3 regions of the Serratia sp. CoH_122_TC_1 genome follow, and region 2 is predicted to be linked to each of the others. Evidence: predicted binding sites of a transcription regulator. Region 2 holds the regulator's gene; each other region holds the start of a gene.

The links. Region 2 encodes CRP, which controls carbon source genes, mostly activating them, when cyclic AMP is high. Its sites were predicted from a motif close to ATGTGANNNNNNTCACAT; they were not measured.
Region 1: the regulator CRP is predicted to act here: its motif matches at 3,547-3,564, upstream of cdd (cytidine deaminase).
Region 3: the regulator CRP is predicted to act here: its motif matches at 853-870, upstream of udp (uridine phosphorylase).

What each region holds. Positions count from the first base shown of each region.
Region 1 is NZ_JBXWLA010000001.1:255,952-261,359, forward strand. It holds gene AC2FC2_RS01105 (sugar ABC transporter substrate-binding protein) at 1-895, shown strand, start outside; gene AC2FC2_RS01110 (MFS transporter) at 1,026-2,252, shown strand; gene AC2FC2_RS01115 (CidA/LrgA family protein) at 2,385-2,792, shown strand; gene AC2FC2_RS01120 (CidB/LrgB family autolysis modulator) at 2,789-3,484, shown strand; gene cdd (cytidine deaminase) at 3,622-4,506, shown strand; gene AC2FC2_RS01130 (NAD-dependent malic enzyme) at 4,729-5,408, shown strand, end outside.
Region 2 is NZ_JBXWLA010000013.1:18,228-23,635, reverse strand. It holds gene AC2FC2_RS17095 (YccS/YhfK family putative transporter) at 1-1,399, opposite strand, end outside; gene crp (cAMP-activated global transcriptional regulator CRP) at 1,454-2,086, opposite strand; gene AC2FC2_RS17085 (OsmC family protein) at 2,466-2,873, shown strand; gene AC2FC2_RS17080 (phosphoribulokinase) at 2,912-3,781, opposite strand; gene AC2FC2_RS17075 (YheU family protein) at 3,932-4,165, opposite strand; gene AC2FC2_RS17070 (hydrolase) at 4,162-5,142, opposite strand; gene AC2FC2_RS17065 (LysE family translocator) at 5,261-5,408, shown strand, end outside.
Region 3 is NZ_JBXWLA010000006.1:270,853-276,260, forward strand. It holds gene AC2FC2_RS10205 (dienelactone hydrolase family protein) at 1-433, opposite strand, end outside; gene udp (uridine phosphorylase) at 942-1,703, shown strand; gene AC2FC2_RS10215 (tyrosine-protein phosphatase) at 2,022-2,804, shown strand; gene AC2FC2_RS10220 (DedA family protein) at 2,891-3,421, shown strand; gene rmuC (DNA recombination protein RmuC) at 3,562-5,109, shown strand; gene ubiE (bifunctional demethylmenaquinone methyltransferase/2-methoxy-6-polyprenyl-1,4-benzoquinol methylase UbiE) at 5,189-5,408, shown strand, end outside.

The DNA of each region.
Region 1 (5,408 bases), on a different contig from region 2:
TACGCTTCAGGAGGGTCGGAAGCTGGGCTTTAAGGTCGATACCTTTCTCAGCAATGGTGATGATGCACGTTTCCAAGATTTCGTAAACCAAGCCATCAGCCAGAAATATGACGGTATTATCCTCTCGCAGGGGCGCGCGCCTTATTCGACCGAGCTGGTCAAACGCATTGCCGCAGCAGGCATTGCCGTATCCGCATTTGATACCGATATCAGCGGCAGTATTCCTGGCGTCACAATTTCACAGCAAGATGACGCCTCGCTGGCGAATGAGTCCTTCGGACAGTTGATCAAGGACTTCAACGGCAAAGCCAATATTATCAAGCTCTGGGTCGCTGGCTTCCCGCCGATGGAGCGCCGTCAGGCAGCCTATCAACAGTTGCTGAAACAAAATCCGGGCATTCATGAGCTGGAATCGATTGGTGCTGTCTCATCCGACGTACAAGGGGATACCGCCAATAAAGTGGGTGCTGTACTGGCCAAATACCCGAAAGGCAAGATTGACGCTATCTGGGGCACCTGGGACGCCTTCAGCCAAGGGGCTTATAAAGCGCTGAAAGAAAACGGCCGCACCGAAATCAAACTCTACAGCATCGACATATCCAATCAGGATCTGCAACTGATGCGCGAGGCCAACAGCCCATGGAAAGTCAGCGTGGCAGTGGATACCAAGCTCATTGGTGCAGTCAACTTACGTTTGGTGGCGAACAAAATTGCCGGCGAACCGACGCCGGCAACCTACGAATTTAAAGCCGCATCTATCCCGCAGGCACTCCTGGTCAGTCAGCCTGGTCCTGTCAGTGTCGCCAGTTTGGCTAAAATTATTCCGGGCTGGGGCAGCAGCGATGCTTTCATCCAGCCTTGGTTCGCCACGTTGCAGGCCAAAACAGGCCAATGAGCCCATTCCTCTGAGGCTATTCCGGTAGCCTCTTTTTTCACACAATTGCCTATTCCCCCCTTCTTTGTTGGTTAAAATACGCTATGTTATCCCTATTGGGTTAATAACTGTATGCATGAACAGGTCTGACATGAAGGGATTCCCACCACTGATTAACGCACTGCTGGCGAGTTCGCTGGTCTTAACCATCGGCCGCGGCGTGACTCTGCCATTCATTACCATTTATCTTACCGGGCATTTTCACCTGCTGCCGAAAAGTGTCGGGATTATTCTGGGCATCAGTCTGGCAATCGGTATTTTCGCCAGTTTGTACGGCGGCTACCTGGTGGATAAATTCAACAAGAACACGCTCATTCTGACGTCCATTCTGCTGTTTGCCCTGAGCTTTTTCGCTATCCCTTGGATCCCGCGTCCGGGCGGCATCATTGTGGTGTTGGCTATCCTGCATACTGCCTATTCCGTACTGGGCATTACTATCAAGGCCTGTTTTGCCGACTGGCTGCCGGTTGCACAGCGTATCAAAGCCTTTTCCATCAACTACACGCTGGTGAACGTGGGTTGGGCGGTAGGTTCATCACTGGGCGTGATGGTGGCAGGGCTGAACCCATTGTTACCTTTCTACCTTTCCGGCGGGTTGGCTTTACTCACGGTGACAACCTTGAATTTTAGCCTGCGCCGACAGCGCGTTCCCTCCCCACCAGCAAGCGATGTGATACCTACCGCACCGCCGAATTTCCGCCAGACGCTGAAAATCCTGCGTAACGATCGTCGGCTGATTTACTTTACCCTTGGCAGTACACTCGGGGCGGTCGTTTTCGGCCAGTTCACCGGCTATTTGTCGCAATACCTGATTACCGTTTCGAATGCAGAGTTCGCCTATCAGGTGATTGGCGCAGTGATGATCGTCAACGCCTGTATCGTTATTGCCCTGCAATATGTGCTGAGCCGAGGAATGCGTCAGGAAAACATGCTGCGCTGGCTGGCGCTGGGCACGCTATTTTTCATTCTGGGGCTGCTGGGGTTTTGGTTGGCAGGGCAATCGCTCTGGCTCTGGATCGCGGCCATGGCGGTATTCACATTGGGGGAAATCATTGTGATCCCTGTGGAGTATATGTTTATCGATTTTATCGCGCCGCAGCATCTCAAAGGCAGCTACTACGGCGTGCAAAACCTCAGTGCATTGGGCGGCGCCATCAATCCGGTGCTGTGCGGGTTTATTCTCAGCTACACGGCACCATACATGATGTTTATGATGTTAATAGCCGCCGCGTTATTTAGCCTGTTATTCTTTTTCCTCGGGCACCGCCTGGCGCAAAAACAGCAGTTGGACACCCATAATGCTGTCAGTGCAGAATGAGCATGCGGCTTAATGACGACTGTCAACCGGCTCAATCGGCATAGTCGTCATAGAGCGAATTCATGGTGTGATTTGTGGCTAAGGTCACAGTTTAATTGTATGATGAATGCATCGGTTAAACAGGATTAAGTTATGACCAAGCTACTCACTCTGTGCTGGAAATACCTGAGGGCAATCGCCCTTATCTACCTTTGTTTGTTTATTGGCAATGCGCTCGCGGCAGTGTTGCCGATCGCCATTCCCGGCAGCATTATCGGTATGTTGCTACTGTTCGCCCTGCTTTCCACACAGATTATGCCCGCCAAGTGGGTCAAACCAGGCTGTCATCTGTTGATCCGCTATATGGTGCTCTTGTTCGTGCCCATCGGTGTTGGCGTGATGAAATACTATGACCAGATTATCGAACACCTCGGCCCACTGGTGATCTCTTGCGCCGTAAGTACTCTGATGGTGTTAGTCGTTGTCGGCTATACCTCACATTATTTCCATCGGGAACGCCGCATCGTCGGCAAGTCTGATGCAGCGGAGGGCGAAAAATGATCCATGAAATCTGGTGGTCATTGCCGCTGACGCTAGCGGTCTACTTCGCAGCACGCAAGCTGGCCCAATGGCTGAATATGCCACTGCTCAACCCATTACTGGTGTCAATGGCGGTGATTATTCCCCTGCTATTGCTGACGGGCATTCCTTATGAGCGTTATTTTCAGGGCAGTAAAATCCTCAATGACTTGCTACAACCGGCCGTAGTGGCACTGGCTTACCCGCTTTATGAGCAATTGCACCAGATTCGCGCTCGCTGGAAGTCCATCATCGCCGTCTGTTTTATCGGCAGCATGACGGCCATGATCAGCGGTGGTGCTATCGCATTATGGATGGGGGCCACACCGGAGATTGCCGCGTCCATCATGCCTAAATCGGTCACGACGCCCATCGCGATGGCGGTCGCAGAATCACTTGGCGGCATTCCGGCGATCAGCGCCGTCTGCGTTATCTTCGTCGGTATTCTCGGCGCCGTATTCGGGCATACCTTGTTCAAAATATTAGGCATCACGACCCGTTCGGCACGTGGGTTGGCAATGGGGACAGCATCACATGCGCTGGGCACGGCGCGCTGTGCGGAAATGGACTATCAGGAAGGTGCATTCGGCTCACTTGCGTTAGTCATCTGCGGGATCATTACCTCGCTATTGGCGCCGTTTCTGTTCCCGGTGTTGCTGCACCTGTTCGGTTGAAAGGCTTAAAACTTGCGATACGTCCCGCAATTATGCATTTCATTGCATTGATTTCATCAATAAAGAGATTTTCATCACACTTTATTCGCGCTGAGCTGCCTAGAATGTTATCCCGTTAACCTGTAGAGAGAGTTTCTATGCACCCGCGTTTTCAAACCGCTTTCGGTGAACTGCCCGCCACATTGCAATCCGCCCTATTACCTTATATTGATGCGCCTGATTTTCCGGCCATGCTTAAGGCAGAACAGGTGGATGCAATCAAGCAGCGCTGCGGGCTGGATGATGATGCTCTGGCATTTGCTCTGCTGCCCCTGGCGGCGGCCTGCTCGTTAGCCCCGATCTCCAAGTTCTATGTCGGTGCCATTGCCCGCGGACAGAGCGGCAATCTCTATTTTGGCGCCAATATGGAGTTCAGTGGCGCGCCGATGCAGCAGACCATTCATGCCGAACAGTGTTCCGTAACCCATGCCTGGCTACGCGGCGAAACCGCCCTGGTCTCCATCACGGTGAACTACACGCCTTGTGGCCACTGCCGCCAGTTTATGAACGAACTCAACAGCGGTACCGCTCTGAAAATCCGCCTGCCTGGCCGTGAACCTGCAACTCTTGGCGATTATCTGCCAGATGCCTTCGGCCCCAAAGACCTGGATATCACCACACTGCTGATGGATCGGGTCGATCACGGCTTCCAACTGACGCTAACCCACGAACTGGAAAAAGCCGCACTGGCCGCAGCCAATCAGAGCCATGCGCCCTACAGCAATGCGCACAGCGGGGTTGCGCTAGAAGCCGAAGACGGTACCATTTACACTGGCCGCTATGCTGAAAACGCCGCGTTCAACCCAAGTCTGCCTCCCCTGCAAGCCGCGTTAATTCTGATGAATGTCTCCGGCCGCGATTGCCAAAAAGTGAGCCGAGCAGTGCTGGCTGAACCGGAAAGTGCCATTCTCACGCAATGGGATGCTACGCGCGCAACGCTGGCCGCCCTCGGCTGCCAAGACGTCAGCCGCATCACGTTCTAATCCTGCCTCCTGGCGGTGCTGCCTGGCACCGCTGTTAACAGCCCCGCAAGCCGATTACAATGGCATTCACGTCTTAAAACACTTTCTTTAGTTAAATTAGGACGTGATCGTCGATAATTGCGCCAATTTACCTCATGATCCGATAACAATTGCTGTACATATTTTCCCGATCTTTTAGGATCTACCCCATAAAGTTATCCGATACGTTGAAGAGCAAAAGCCATGGAACTTGAATACGAAAGCAAACGCCCCCTCTATATCCCTTATGCTGGCCCTATTCTGCTGGAATTCCCGCTGCTGAATAAAGGCAGCGCCTTCACTGAAGAAGAACGTAGCCATTTTAACCTGCAAGGCTTACTGCCTGATGCCGTAGAAACCATTGAAGAACAAGCAGAACGCGCCTATCGCCAGTATCAGGATTTCAAAAACGACAGCGATAAGCACATTTACCTGCGTAACATTCAGGACACCAACGAAACCCTGTTCTACCGTCTGCTTGACTCACACCTGAGTGAGATGATGCCAATCATCTACACACCGACGGTGGGTGAAGCTTGTGAGCATTTCTCCGATATTTATCGCCGTGCGCGTGGGCTGTTTATTTCCTACCCGAACCGCGATCGTATTGATGACATGCTGCAAAACGCCACCAAGCAAAACGTCAAAGTGATCGTCGTCACCGACGGTGAACGCATTCTCGGCCTGGGCGACCAGGGCATCGGCGGCATGGGCATTCCTATTGGTAAGCTGTCTCTGTACACCGCCTGCGGCGGTATCAGCCCCGCCTATACCCTGCCGGTAGTGCTGGATGTCGGGACCAACAACCCACAACGCCTGAATGATCCGCTGTACATGGGTTGGCGCCACCCGCGTATTTCTGGTGATGAATACCACGCTTTCGT
Region 2 (5,408 bases):
CCGTTACCGTAAAACCAATCACTGCCAACCCGTAGTTTTTACGCGAGACCAAGTAGGCCAGCAGGGTGATCACCAGCATTACGCTCAGCGTTTCAGCCTCAGGCAACTGCAGTTGCAGCAGGCCGGCGGCGAGTACGAGCCCAACCAGGGTGCCAAGCGCACGGTGCTGGATACGTACCCGGGTGGCGTTGTAGCCATTCTGGCTCACCAGCATGATGGTCAACAGTATCCAGTAAGGCTTCGGTAAGTTGAAAATCATCCCGAGGCTACTGCCGGCAGCGAGTGTGACACCCAGGCGTGCCGCATTGCGCAGGGCGTTGGATTTAAATGACAGGTAACTAACTAGCGCAGGCCAGAACGGCAAACGGTTTTGATTGGCCATCAGATCGCGTCGGTAAAGCGGGTGTTGGGTGCGTAACAGACGAGCAATACGGCTGAAATGGTAGTAACAGAACTGCCCAACGGGGTTATCCGGGTGCTGCGCTGCCACTTTCTCTAGCGCCGCCAGTTCATTGTCCATATTGAAACGCTGAGAATGCTGGTGATAGAGAATATCGTGTGCCACCGTGCGCAGCCGGCCGGCAATCACCTGTGCATTGCGGCGGATGATGGCTTCGGCCTGGCTTTGCTCCACCAGTTTTTGCACTTCTTCCGGCAGATGTAGACTGACGGTAATGTGTTCCTGCAGATCCAGTGCGACCTGAAAAGTACGCTGTAGGCGCTTTTGTTCGAGGTTACTGGCGTGCGGTAGAAAGTTAAGCTGCTGATACAGCAGGGTGATCAGATCCATCACTTTTTGCTGGCGTATCAACAGTGGCGGTAATGCGGTCTGTGGATCGGTATGCTGGGTCAGCAGCGAATATTTGGCCTCAAAGTAGTCCGCCAGTTCCAAATAGAGCTGATTGAGCGATTCGCGCATCGGTTGTTCTTTCCACAGCGTGAACCAAAACCAGGTAAACAGCCCGTACCAGGCGGTACCCACGACGTATAGCAGCGGTGCGTGCCAAAGCGGAACTGTACCGGCCATACTGAGGGAGAAAATGGCGGCAACCAGCGAGGCGGGCAACAGGCGGGCATGTAACGGACTTATTTCACCGCTGACGCCGAGAAGCAGTGCCAGGCCAAGCATCAACACCGGCAACGGCAAGTGCCAAAGCAATGCTTGCTGTAATAGCAGGCTGCTGAGTGCAAATAGAGAGCCACCGACGATCAGACGTTTGAAGAAGCGTTTGTGAGGGGTGTCTAGCCCGGCAATATTGCAGCAGGCAGGAACCAGGGAAAATAATAGGCCGTATTGCAGTTGGCCGCTCAACAGGCCGAGTAACACTGGCAGGCACAGCACCAGCGTTTGCCGCAGTGCATAGTTGACTTCCGGGTGGTAAATCAGTCTGCGCCACATGATGACTTGGGGCATAAAAAAACGGCGCGAATCATCGCGCCGTTTTTTCAGTGATTAACGCGTGCCGTAAACGACAATGGTTTTGCCGTGGGCGGAGATCAGGTTTTGATCTTCAAGCATTTTCAGAATACGGCCAACGGTTTCACGTGAACAACCGACGATTTGGCCAATTTCCTGACGAGTAATTTTAATCTGCATACCATCAGGATGGGTCATGGCATCAGGTTGTTTCGCCAGGTTCAGCAGTGTTTGCGCGATACGGCCTGTAACGTCCAGGAAGGCGAGGTTACCCACTTTCTCAGATGTTATCTGCAGACGGTTTGCCATCTGGGCTGACAGGCGCATCAGGATGTCCGGGTTGACCTGAATTAACTGGCGGAATTTCTTGTAGGAAATTTCAGCCACTTCACAGGCGGTCTTCGCCCTAACCCAGGCGCTACGCTCCTGACCTTCTTCAAATAATCCAAGCTCGCCGATGAAATCCCCCTGGTTAAGGTAGGATAAAATCATCTCTTTACCTTCTTCATCCTTAATCAGCACCGCGACGGAGCCTTTGACGATGTAGTAAAGCGTTTCGGCTTTTTCACCTTGGTGAATCAGCGTACTTTTGGATGGATATTTGTGGATATGGCAATGAGACAGGAACCATTCGAGAGTAGGGTCTGTTTGCGGTTTGCCGAGAACCATTCGCTGTTATCCTCTGTTGTTATCGCTGCCTTGTGTCACAGGGGTCAGAGTTCCCTGTAAAACCTGTTGTCGCCGTTGTTTTAATGGTGGCTATCAGCAGATTTTGAGGCGTGTCATAAATATACGCTGTCGCTCTAGCATATTAACTTGCCGGGAGAGCTGCAAGCTACATTCTGTTAACATACCGGTAAAGGAGCCTTTCCCTGGGAGTTTCCCTGAAATCAGTGTCCCGGAAAGATTTATTGCGGCTCTGTTTGTAGCACAGAGTGAGGCGGGTGTCTTGTGTTGTCTCGCTTCAGCATGATTAGCATCAGGTTCCGTTGCCAGTTTCTATGCGAAAGCGTACCCTGATTTTAAGAAATTAACCGGAGTGACCAGTATGCAGGCAAGAGTTAAGTGGGTGGAAGGGTTAACGTTTCTGGGTGAATCCGCGTCTGGCCATCAGGTGTTGATGGACGGCAATGCGGGCGACAAAGCGCCCAGCCCGATGGAAATGGTGCTGATGTCGGTAGGGGGCTGTAGTGCTATCGATGTGGTGTCGATCCTGCAAAAAGGGCGTAATGATGTGCGTGATTGCGAGGTCAAGCTGACTTCTGAACGACGTGAAGAAGCACCGCGGCTGTTCACCCATATCAACCTGCACTTTATCGTGAGCGGTAAAGATCTGAGCGACAAAATCGTTGAGCGGGCGGTGAACCTCTCGGCGGAGAAATACTGCTCGGTGTCATTGATGCTGAGTAAGGCCGCAAGCGTGACTCACAGCTTTGAAATCCGCGACGTGGCCTAATGGCGAAAAGGCGCGGCTGACTGCCGCGCTCTACCCACTTATTCGATTTTTTTGCCTTCCAGCAGACGCTGCACCAAGGGTGCCATGATCAGCTCCATCGCCAGCCCCATTTTGCCGCCCGGCACCACAAGCGTATTGATGTGTGAGATAAAGGATCCCTGCAGCATCGCCAGTAAATAAGGGAAGTCGATTTGATCCAGGCCGCGGAAGTGAATCACCACAAAGCTCTCGTCCAGCGAAGGGATCGCCTTGGCGGCAAACGGATTCGACGTGTCGACCGTGGGTACCCGCTGGAAGTTGATATGGGTGCGTGAGAACTGCGGCGTAATGTAGTTGATGTAATCCTCCATCGAACGTACCACCGAGTCCATCACCGCTTCACGGGAGTGGCCGCGTTCACCGGTATCGCGGATCAGCTTCTGAATCCATTCCAGATTCACGATAGGCACCACGCCAACCAGCAGGTCGACATGTTTGGCCACGTCGTTGTGTTCGGTCACTACGCCGCCGTGTAGCCCTTCATAGAACAGCACGTCAGTCGGTGCCGGTAAAGGCTCCCAAGGTGTAAAGGTACCGGGAACCTGGTTATAAGGCACCGCTTCATCGTAGGTATGCAGATACTTGCGTGAACGGCCGGTACCGTTCTTGCCGTAGTCGAGAAAGCTTTGTTGCAGCAGGCCGAAGTCGTTGGCTTCGGGGCCGAAATAACTGATATGACGGCCGAGATCGCGTGCTTTACGGATAGCTGCATCCATTTCCGGTCGGGTATAGCGGTGGAAACTGTCGCCTTCCAGCTCTGCGGCGCGGATATTCAGCTGCTGAAAGATTTTACGGAACGCCACGCTGGTCGTGGTAGTGCCGGCTCCGCTAGAACCGGTCACTGCGATAACGGGATGTTTGGCGGACATAGTGGTGCTCACTCCGTGTTAAATGCGCAGGCGTCAGTTATGGTTATTGGTCTGTTTGACGCCCTTTCGCCAAGGGCAAAATTCCGCGCGTTGGTTTGCAATAGCCCATTGTTACCTGATTTTTTCCGTCAGTCATAGAACCGAGCAAGACTAAATTTCTTCTTGCCCGGCACGGAACTGCCCTCGCGGCATGATGTTGATGGTTTCATGCAGTTCTGACCACACCAGCAATACTTCGCCATTTTTCAGCTGACGGCGCACATCTTCCACTTTTTGCTCCAGCGAGCGCTCGTGCTCACCGTAGTCCGTCCCTTCTCGCAGCACAAAGGACTCGATCAGGCTATTAAGGGTCTCAGTTTCCAGTTCTTTCCAGGGGATAATCACGAGGTTGTTTCCAGATAAGGGGCAAGCCAGGATGGAATACGGTATTCCAGCCACATATGGGGTTTGTTCAACGTGCCGCCGACAAAGCCGACGTGGCCGCCAAACTCGGTCAACTGGTATTCGATATTGTGTGGCAGTGTGGCCACGTCGGGGATCACCTCGGCGGTCATAAAGGGATCGTCTTTGGCATGGATGATCAGCAGCGGTGTTTGGATCGCCGGCAGCAGCGGTAAGGCACTGCAACGACGGTAATAGTCAGTGGCGTCGTTGAAACCATGGATGCGTGACGTAATGGCATCGTCAAAGTCACGGATGCGGCGCAACGCATTAAGCTGCGTCAGCTTAAGCGGCAGGGTGTCTGGGTAGTGCAATAATTTACGGGTGGCATTCTGTTTCAATTGCCCGAGCAAGTATCGCTGGTAAACCCGTGAGAAGCCTTGGTCCATTCGCCATGAACAAGGTTCCAACATCAGCGGCGCAGATACCACGACGGCAGCGTGCAGCAAACTCTTGTTTCCTTGCTGGGACAGATAGCAGGCCAACATGTTGCCGCCGAGCGAGACGCCCACCGCGGCGGTTGGTACTTCTCCGTAGGTGGTTCGTAGCCACTGCAGGAAGAAGCGTGCATCCTCCGTTTCGCCGGAATGATAAATACGTGATTTACGGTTGGGGACGCCGCTACAGCCGCGAAAATGCATCACCACGCCGAGCCACCCTTTTTCGCGCCAGGCGCTGAGCTGACCGTGGGCATAGGGGCTATAGAAACTCCCTTCCAGCCCGTGAAACAGGACCACGCGTGGCTTGTGGCTGGCCAGGGCGGGATCTTCGCTCCAGGCAAGATCGACAAAATCACCGTCGGGCAATTCCAGCCTTTGCCAGTGCGGTTTTAGCTGCACGCGGCGGCGCACCAACCGTGGCAACAGTGTCTGTAAATGTGGATTACTGGCCCCGGTCAAAGGGCGAAAGGATTCATGCATAACGTGAATAAAAATCTTTTTGGCGGCTATTGTGAGATTAATAGTGCGCTGTTAGCTTCACTACCTGAGTTAACAATAATACTGCAAAAAATCCCCCTGGGTGAGGAGCACCCACCTCATGGAACCGAGTTTATTTCTTTCGATGTTAGGCTTCTTGTGGGTTGCTGCGATCACGCCTGGCCCAAACAATATGTTACTGACAACTTCCGGCACCAACTTTGGTTTTATGCGCTCACTGCTGCTGATGATTGGCATCATGTTGGGCA
Region 3 (5,408 bases), on a different contig from region 2:
CGTCCCCGCCGTGACGGGTCGCCCAATGTGCTGCATGATCCAAATCCGCCAATACCTGGCGATCTGGCACTTTGTTCACCAGCTTTTGAAACAGTTCACCGATGTCGGTGTAATCTTTGGCATCCCCCTGACGGAAATACAGCTCAGGTGCAATCGCCAGATAGCCTTGCTTTGCCAAACGACGGCACACGTCCTGGATATGTTCATGGACGCCAAAAATTTCCTGTACCACCAGCACAACCGGGAATGGGCCACTGTGATCTGCCGGTTTGGCGATATAGGCCGGCAGATTGTCGCCCTGCGAAGGAATGGTGGTTTCCCCTGCATGAATGCCTTGTTCATCGGTAAGAATGGTTGAGGCAGCCAACGGTGTTACGGCAGGGGTGAATCCCCCCTGAGCCTGTTTTAATGTCATCACATGATCGGTTTTCATTGCGGTCTCCGTGCAATAGAGAAAAGCGCTGAGATTAACTATAGGAAAGATTACGCGTTATTGGCATCGAGTTGAGCATTTTCGGTCAAGTCTGTAAAAAACGGTTAATTATCTGGCTTTACTGCATTTTTGTTGTCTTTTTATCATGCTATTACGCATGTTGACACCTAGGAGTGCCATAAGGTGCGTTAGCTGCCGTTTATATGGCTAAGTTGCCGATAAACGGGGCGTATTTTCTGAGGTCGCGTAAATAGTGGGCTAGAGAACAGGCCTTTGCGATCGGAGACGCACCGCGGGAAACGGCCGTACAGTTTGTCAGCTAGACTTGTGGCAACTGAGGTGCATATATCGGCCTTTTGGCTTATTTTTGTGACCATAGTCACGAAAATTATGTAGATTGCATTTTGTTTCTTTATTCAAAGTGATGGTCGTCACTAAATTGAGTGGCGATTTTCAGTAGAGTACTTTTTTGTTCCTCCCAATAAACATGATCTATGAGGAGTCTCGCATGTCTCAATCTGACGTTTTTCATCTCGGCCTCACTAAAAACGATTTACAAGGGGCCCAGCTTGCCATCGTTCCTGGCGATCCACAGCGCGTAGAGAAAATTGCCAAGCTGATGGAAAATCCGGTGCATCTGGCTTCCCATCGTGAATTTACCTCATGGCGTGCAGAGCTGGACGGTAAGGCCGTTATCGTCTGCTCCACCGGTATCGGTGGCCCGTCTACGTCTATCGCCGTTGAAGAGCTGGCGCAGTTGGGTATCCGGACCTTCTTGCGTATCGGCACCACGGGCGCGATCCAGTCAAACATCAATGTCGGTGACGTGCTGGTGACCACTGCGGCAGTTCGCCTTGATGGCGCGAGCTTGCACTTTGCACCGATGGAATTCCCGGCCGTGGCCGATTTCACCTGTACCACTGCATTGGTCGAAGCGGCTAAAGCTGCGGGTGCGACCACGCACATTGGCGTTACCGCGTCTTCCGATACCTTCTATCCAGGTCAGGAACGTTACGATACCTACTCCGGTCGCGTGGTTAGCCGTTTCAAAGGCTCGATGGAAGAGTGGCAGTCGATGGGTGTAATGAACTATGAAATGGAATCGGCCACGCTGCTGACCATGTGTGCAAGCCAAGGCCTGCGTGCGGGTATGGTTGCCGGTGTGATCGTTAACCGCACCCAGCAAGAAATCCCGAATGCGGAAACCATGAAAAACACCGAAAGCAAAGCGGTGCAGATCGTGGTTGATGCGGCACGCCGCCTGCTGTAATTCCTCTGCAATTCAATGGGCCGTCCCGCGGCCCGTTTTGTCATTCAGTCGTAATCTGTTACGGTTATAACCCATCGTCTTTCACGTTGCAGCGTTGTTGGCTGCCGTCAGTTATGTGGCCCGTTCTTGGGTCAAACCCCTTACGGGGCCGCTGCGAGCAGCGTTCAAATCTGCTCCCGGCAGATTTGTCACCCCAGTGACTTACCTGAGTAAGCGCCTGAGGGTGCCCGACCTGGCCACCTCTTTAATCCGTTGAGCCCGGTTCTACCGATGCTATCAGAGGTTGCGTTTTTTCAGACAGTAACAACGAGGACGTCTATGACCGCACAGATCCTGCTTCATCCTTCATTGGCACCGCTTGATGGCGGCATTAATTTTCGTGATCTTGGGGGCAATAGCGTCACCGATGGTCGCCGTATCAAACGTGGCCTGTTGTTTCGTTCCGGCTCGCTAGAGCGCCTGACGGAAAATGACTGCACTTTCCTGGCCGGCGTGCCTGTTCGTTCGGTGCTGGATTACCGTGATGCCGATGAAGTGCAGGCCAAGCCTGATGTTCTGTGGCGCGGTGCCGATTATCATCATTTCCCGGCCAACCCGCTGAGCAATGAAGTCAACGCCAATTTGGAAATGCTAAACAGTGAAACGCTCGCCGGTTTCGATGCCCAAATGTTTATGCTGGAACTGTACCGCCGATTACCGTTCGGCAATGCGGCGTATAAACAGTTGGCACAACTGCTGAGTAAGGCGGATCACGGGGCGATCGTCCAGCATTGTGCGGTCGGCAAGGATCGCACGGGAATAGGATCGGCGTTGGTGTTATTTGCACTGGGAGCTGATGAAGCGACGGTTGTGGAAGATTACCTGTTAACTGAAACCACGCTGGCAACGTTCCGTGAACACATGCTGGATCAACTGTCGATTCGCCTGAATGATTCTGCGTTGAAACAGTTTGCTTACGTGCTCAGCGCCCGTGAAGAGTTCCTGATGACCGCACTGAGTTGTATTCGTGAGCAACATGGCTCTACCGATCGTTGGCTTGAAGCGGAATACGGCTTGGGCCAGGAACAGCGTGAAGCGCTGCAGGCGTTTTACCTCGAGTAAACCGTGCTGATGTTTAACCGGGGTTTAATCTGCCCCGGCTGGCATTCAGTATTCTTGGGGGATAAATCCCATATCAGGAGCCTGTATTGAGCCTCAATGACATTATCCACTGGGTCAGCGAAACCGTGCGCCAGCACGAAAACTGGGCCATCCCGATTATCTTCTTCTTGGCATTTGGCGAATCGCTGGCTTTCTTGTCGCTGTTGTTACCGGCTACGGTGATTTTGCTCGCCTTGGGGGCGCTGATTGGCGAAAGCGGCATCGCATTTTGGCCGATTTGGGCTGCTGCGGCTGCCGGTGCATTCTTCGGCGATTGGCTTTCTTACTGGATTGGCTACCACTATCAGGATCGCGTTGCGCACATGTGGCCGCTATCGCGCAATCCGCAATTATTGACGCGGGGCCATGCGTTTTTTGAACGTTGGGGTGTCCTGGGTATTTTCATCGGTCGCTTTTTCGGCCCATTGCGTGCCGTGGTACCGCTGGTTGGTGGCATTTGCGGCATGCCCCAGCGTTATTTCCAGGTGGCCAATGTCACGTCGGCGATGATCTGGGCGTTCGGTATCCTCGCGCCGGGTGCGTTTGGCATTAAATGGTTAAGCCAGTGGTTTAGCTAATCTTTAGCTGAGTTGCGCAGCGTTTCGCAATATTACGCCATCGAGACACAATCAAGCTGGACATCCATACAGCCTCCCCTTAACGTGACGGGCAATAGGCGTATAAAAAGCCGGAACAGTCAGGTGTAACAGGAGGCAGGGTGGATACCAGTTTAATTTACGGTATAGGTGGGGTAGCTATCGGTCTGCTATTGGGGTGGCTTATTGCCAGCTTGCGTGTGCAACAGACACAGGCACAGCATGAAACCGAGCTACGACTGCTGGAACAATCGCTGCAACAGGCGCAGCAGGAAACCGCATCCCGACAGGAAGTACTGCAGCGTAATGAGCAACACATGCGCCAGACTGAGCTGGAATTACGTAATCTGCACAGTCAGTTGGCGGCCGGGCATGAAAAGCTTCAGCAGCTTAATCACTGGCGTACAGAATGTGAGCAGTTGAACCAGGAACTGCGAGCCCAACGTGAAGTGAACAGCGCTCAGGAAGCCGAGTTGCGTGAGGTGACAATCCGTCTGGAAGAAACCCGTATGGCGGCGGAGGAAAAACAGCGTCTATTGATTAACAGCGAACAACGCCTCACCACCCAATTCGAAAATTTGGCCAACCGCATTTTTGAACATAGCGGGCGCAAGGTGGACGAACAGAATAAGCAAAGCTTGGATCGCCTGTTGCTGCCGCTGCGTGAGCAACTGGACGGTTTCCGCCGTCAGGTGCAGGACAGTTTCGGCCAGGAAGCACGCGAACGCCATACTTTGACCCACGAAATACGTAATCTGCAGCAGCTCAATGCGCAGATGGCGCGCGAAGCCATCAACCTCACCAAGGCTTTGAAAGGGGATAATAAAACTCAGGGTAACTGGGGTGAGGTGGTACTGAGCCGGGTGCTCGAAGCCTCTGGCCTGCGTGAGGGACATGAGTATGAAACCCAGGTTAACGTGCGGGTGGATCACCAGAGCCGCATGCAACCCGATGTGATCGTGCGTTTGCCTCAGGGCAAGGACGTGGTGATCGATGCAAAAATGTCGTTGGTGGCCTACGAACGTTACTTCAATAGTGAAGATGAAGCAGAGCGTGAGGCGGCGTTGAATGAACATATTGCTTCGTTGCGCGGCCATATCCGCCTGCTTGGACGCAAGGATTACCAGCAATTGCCTGGCCTGCGTTCGCTGGACTACGTGCTGATGTTTATTCCAGTGGAGCCGGCCTTCCTGTTGGCTATCGACCGTGAGCCGGAGCTGATTAGCGATGCACTAAAACACAACATCATGCTGGTCAGCCCAACCACGCTATTGGTGGCATTACGCACCATCACCAATCTTTGGCGCTATGAGCATCAGAGCCAGAATGCACAACGCATTGCTGACCGGGCGGCACGGCTGTATGACAAAATGCGGCTGTTCGTTGATGATATGTCATCGCTGGGACAGAGCCTGGACAAGGCCCAGGGGAGTTATCGTCTGGCGATGAACAAACTGAGCGAAGGCCGTGGTAATCTTATCGGGCAGACCGAGGGGTTCCGCGCACTGGGGGTTGAGGTGAAAAGGCCGATCAATCCGCTGCTGGCTCAGCAGGCCAGCGCGCAGCATGATGAAGAATTTGAGGCGGCGGACGACGATAACGTTGACGCGCTGCCGGAGGCGGAAGGCGACGACGCCGTCGAGGAGCCACGCTCCGCATCGCAGGGATGACAACCGCTGCGAGGTGGGGTATTCCGTGGGGTTCTGGTACACTCCACCACACTAAATTGACTGAATAGCAGGCAGGACAATGGCAGATCAACCGCAGGAAACCACCGATTTCGGTTTTCGCACCGTAGCTCGAGACGAAAAGCAGGCCATGGTGGCAGACGTTTTTCATTCGGTAGCCGCAAAGTATGACGTGATGAACGACCTGATGTCGTTTGGCATCCACCGTATCTGGAAGCGTTTTACCATTGATTGCAGCGGCGTGCGCCGTGGGCAGCGGGTGTTGGATCTGGCCGGTGGCA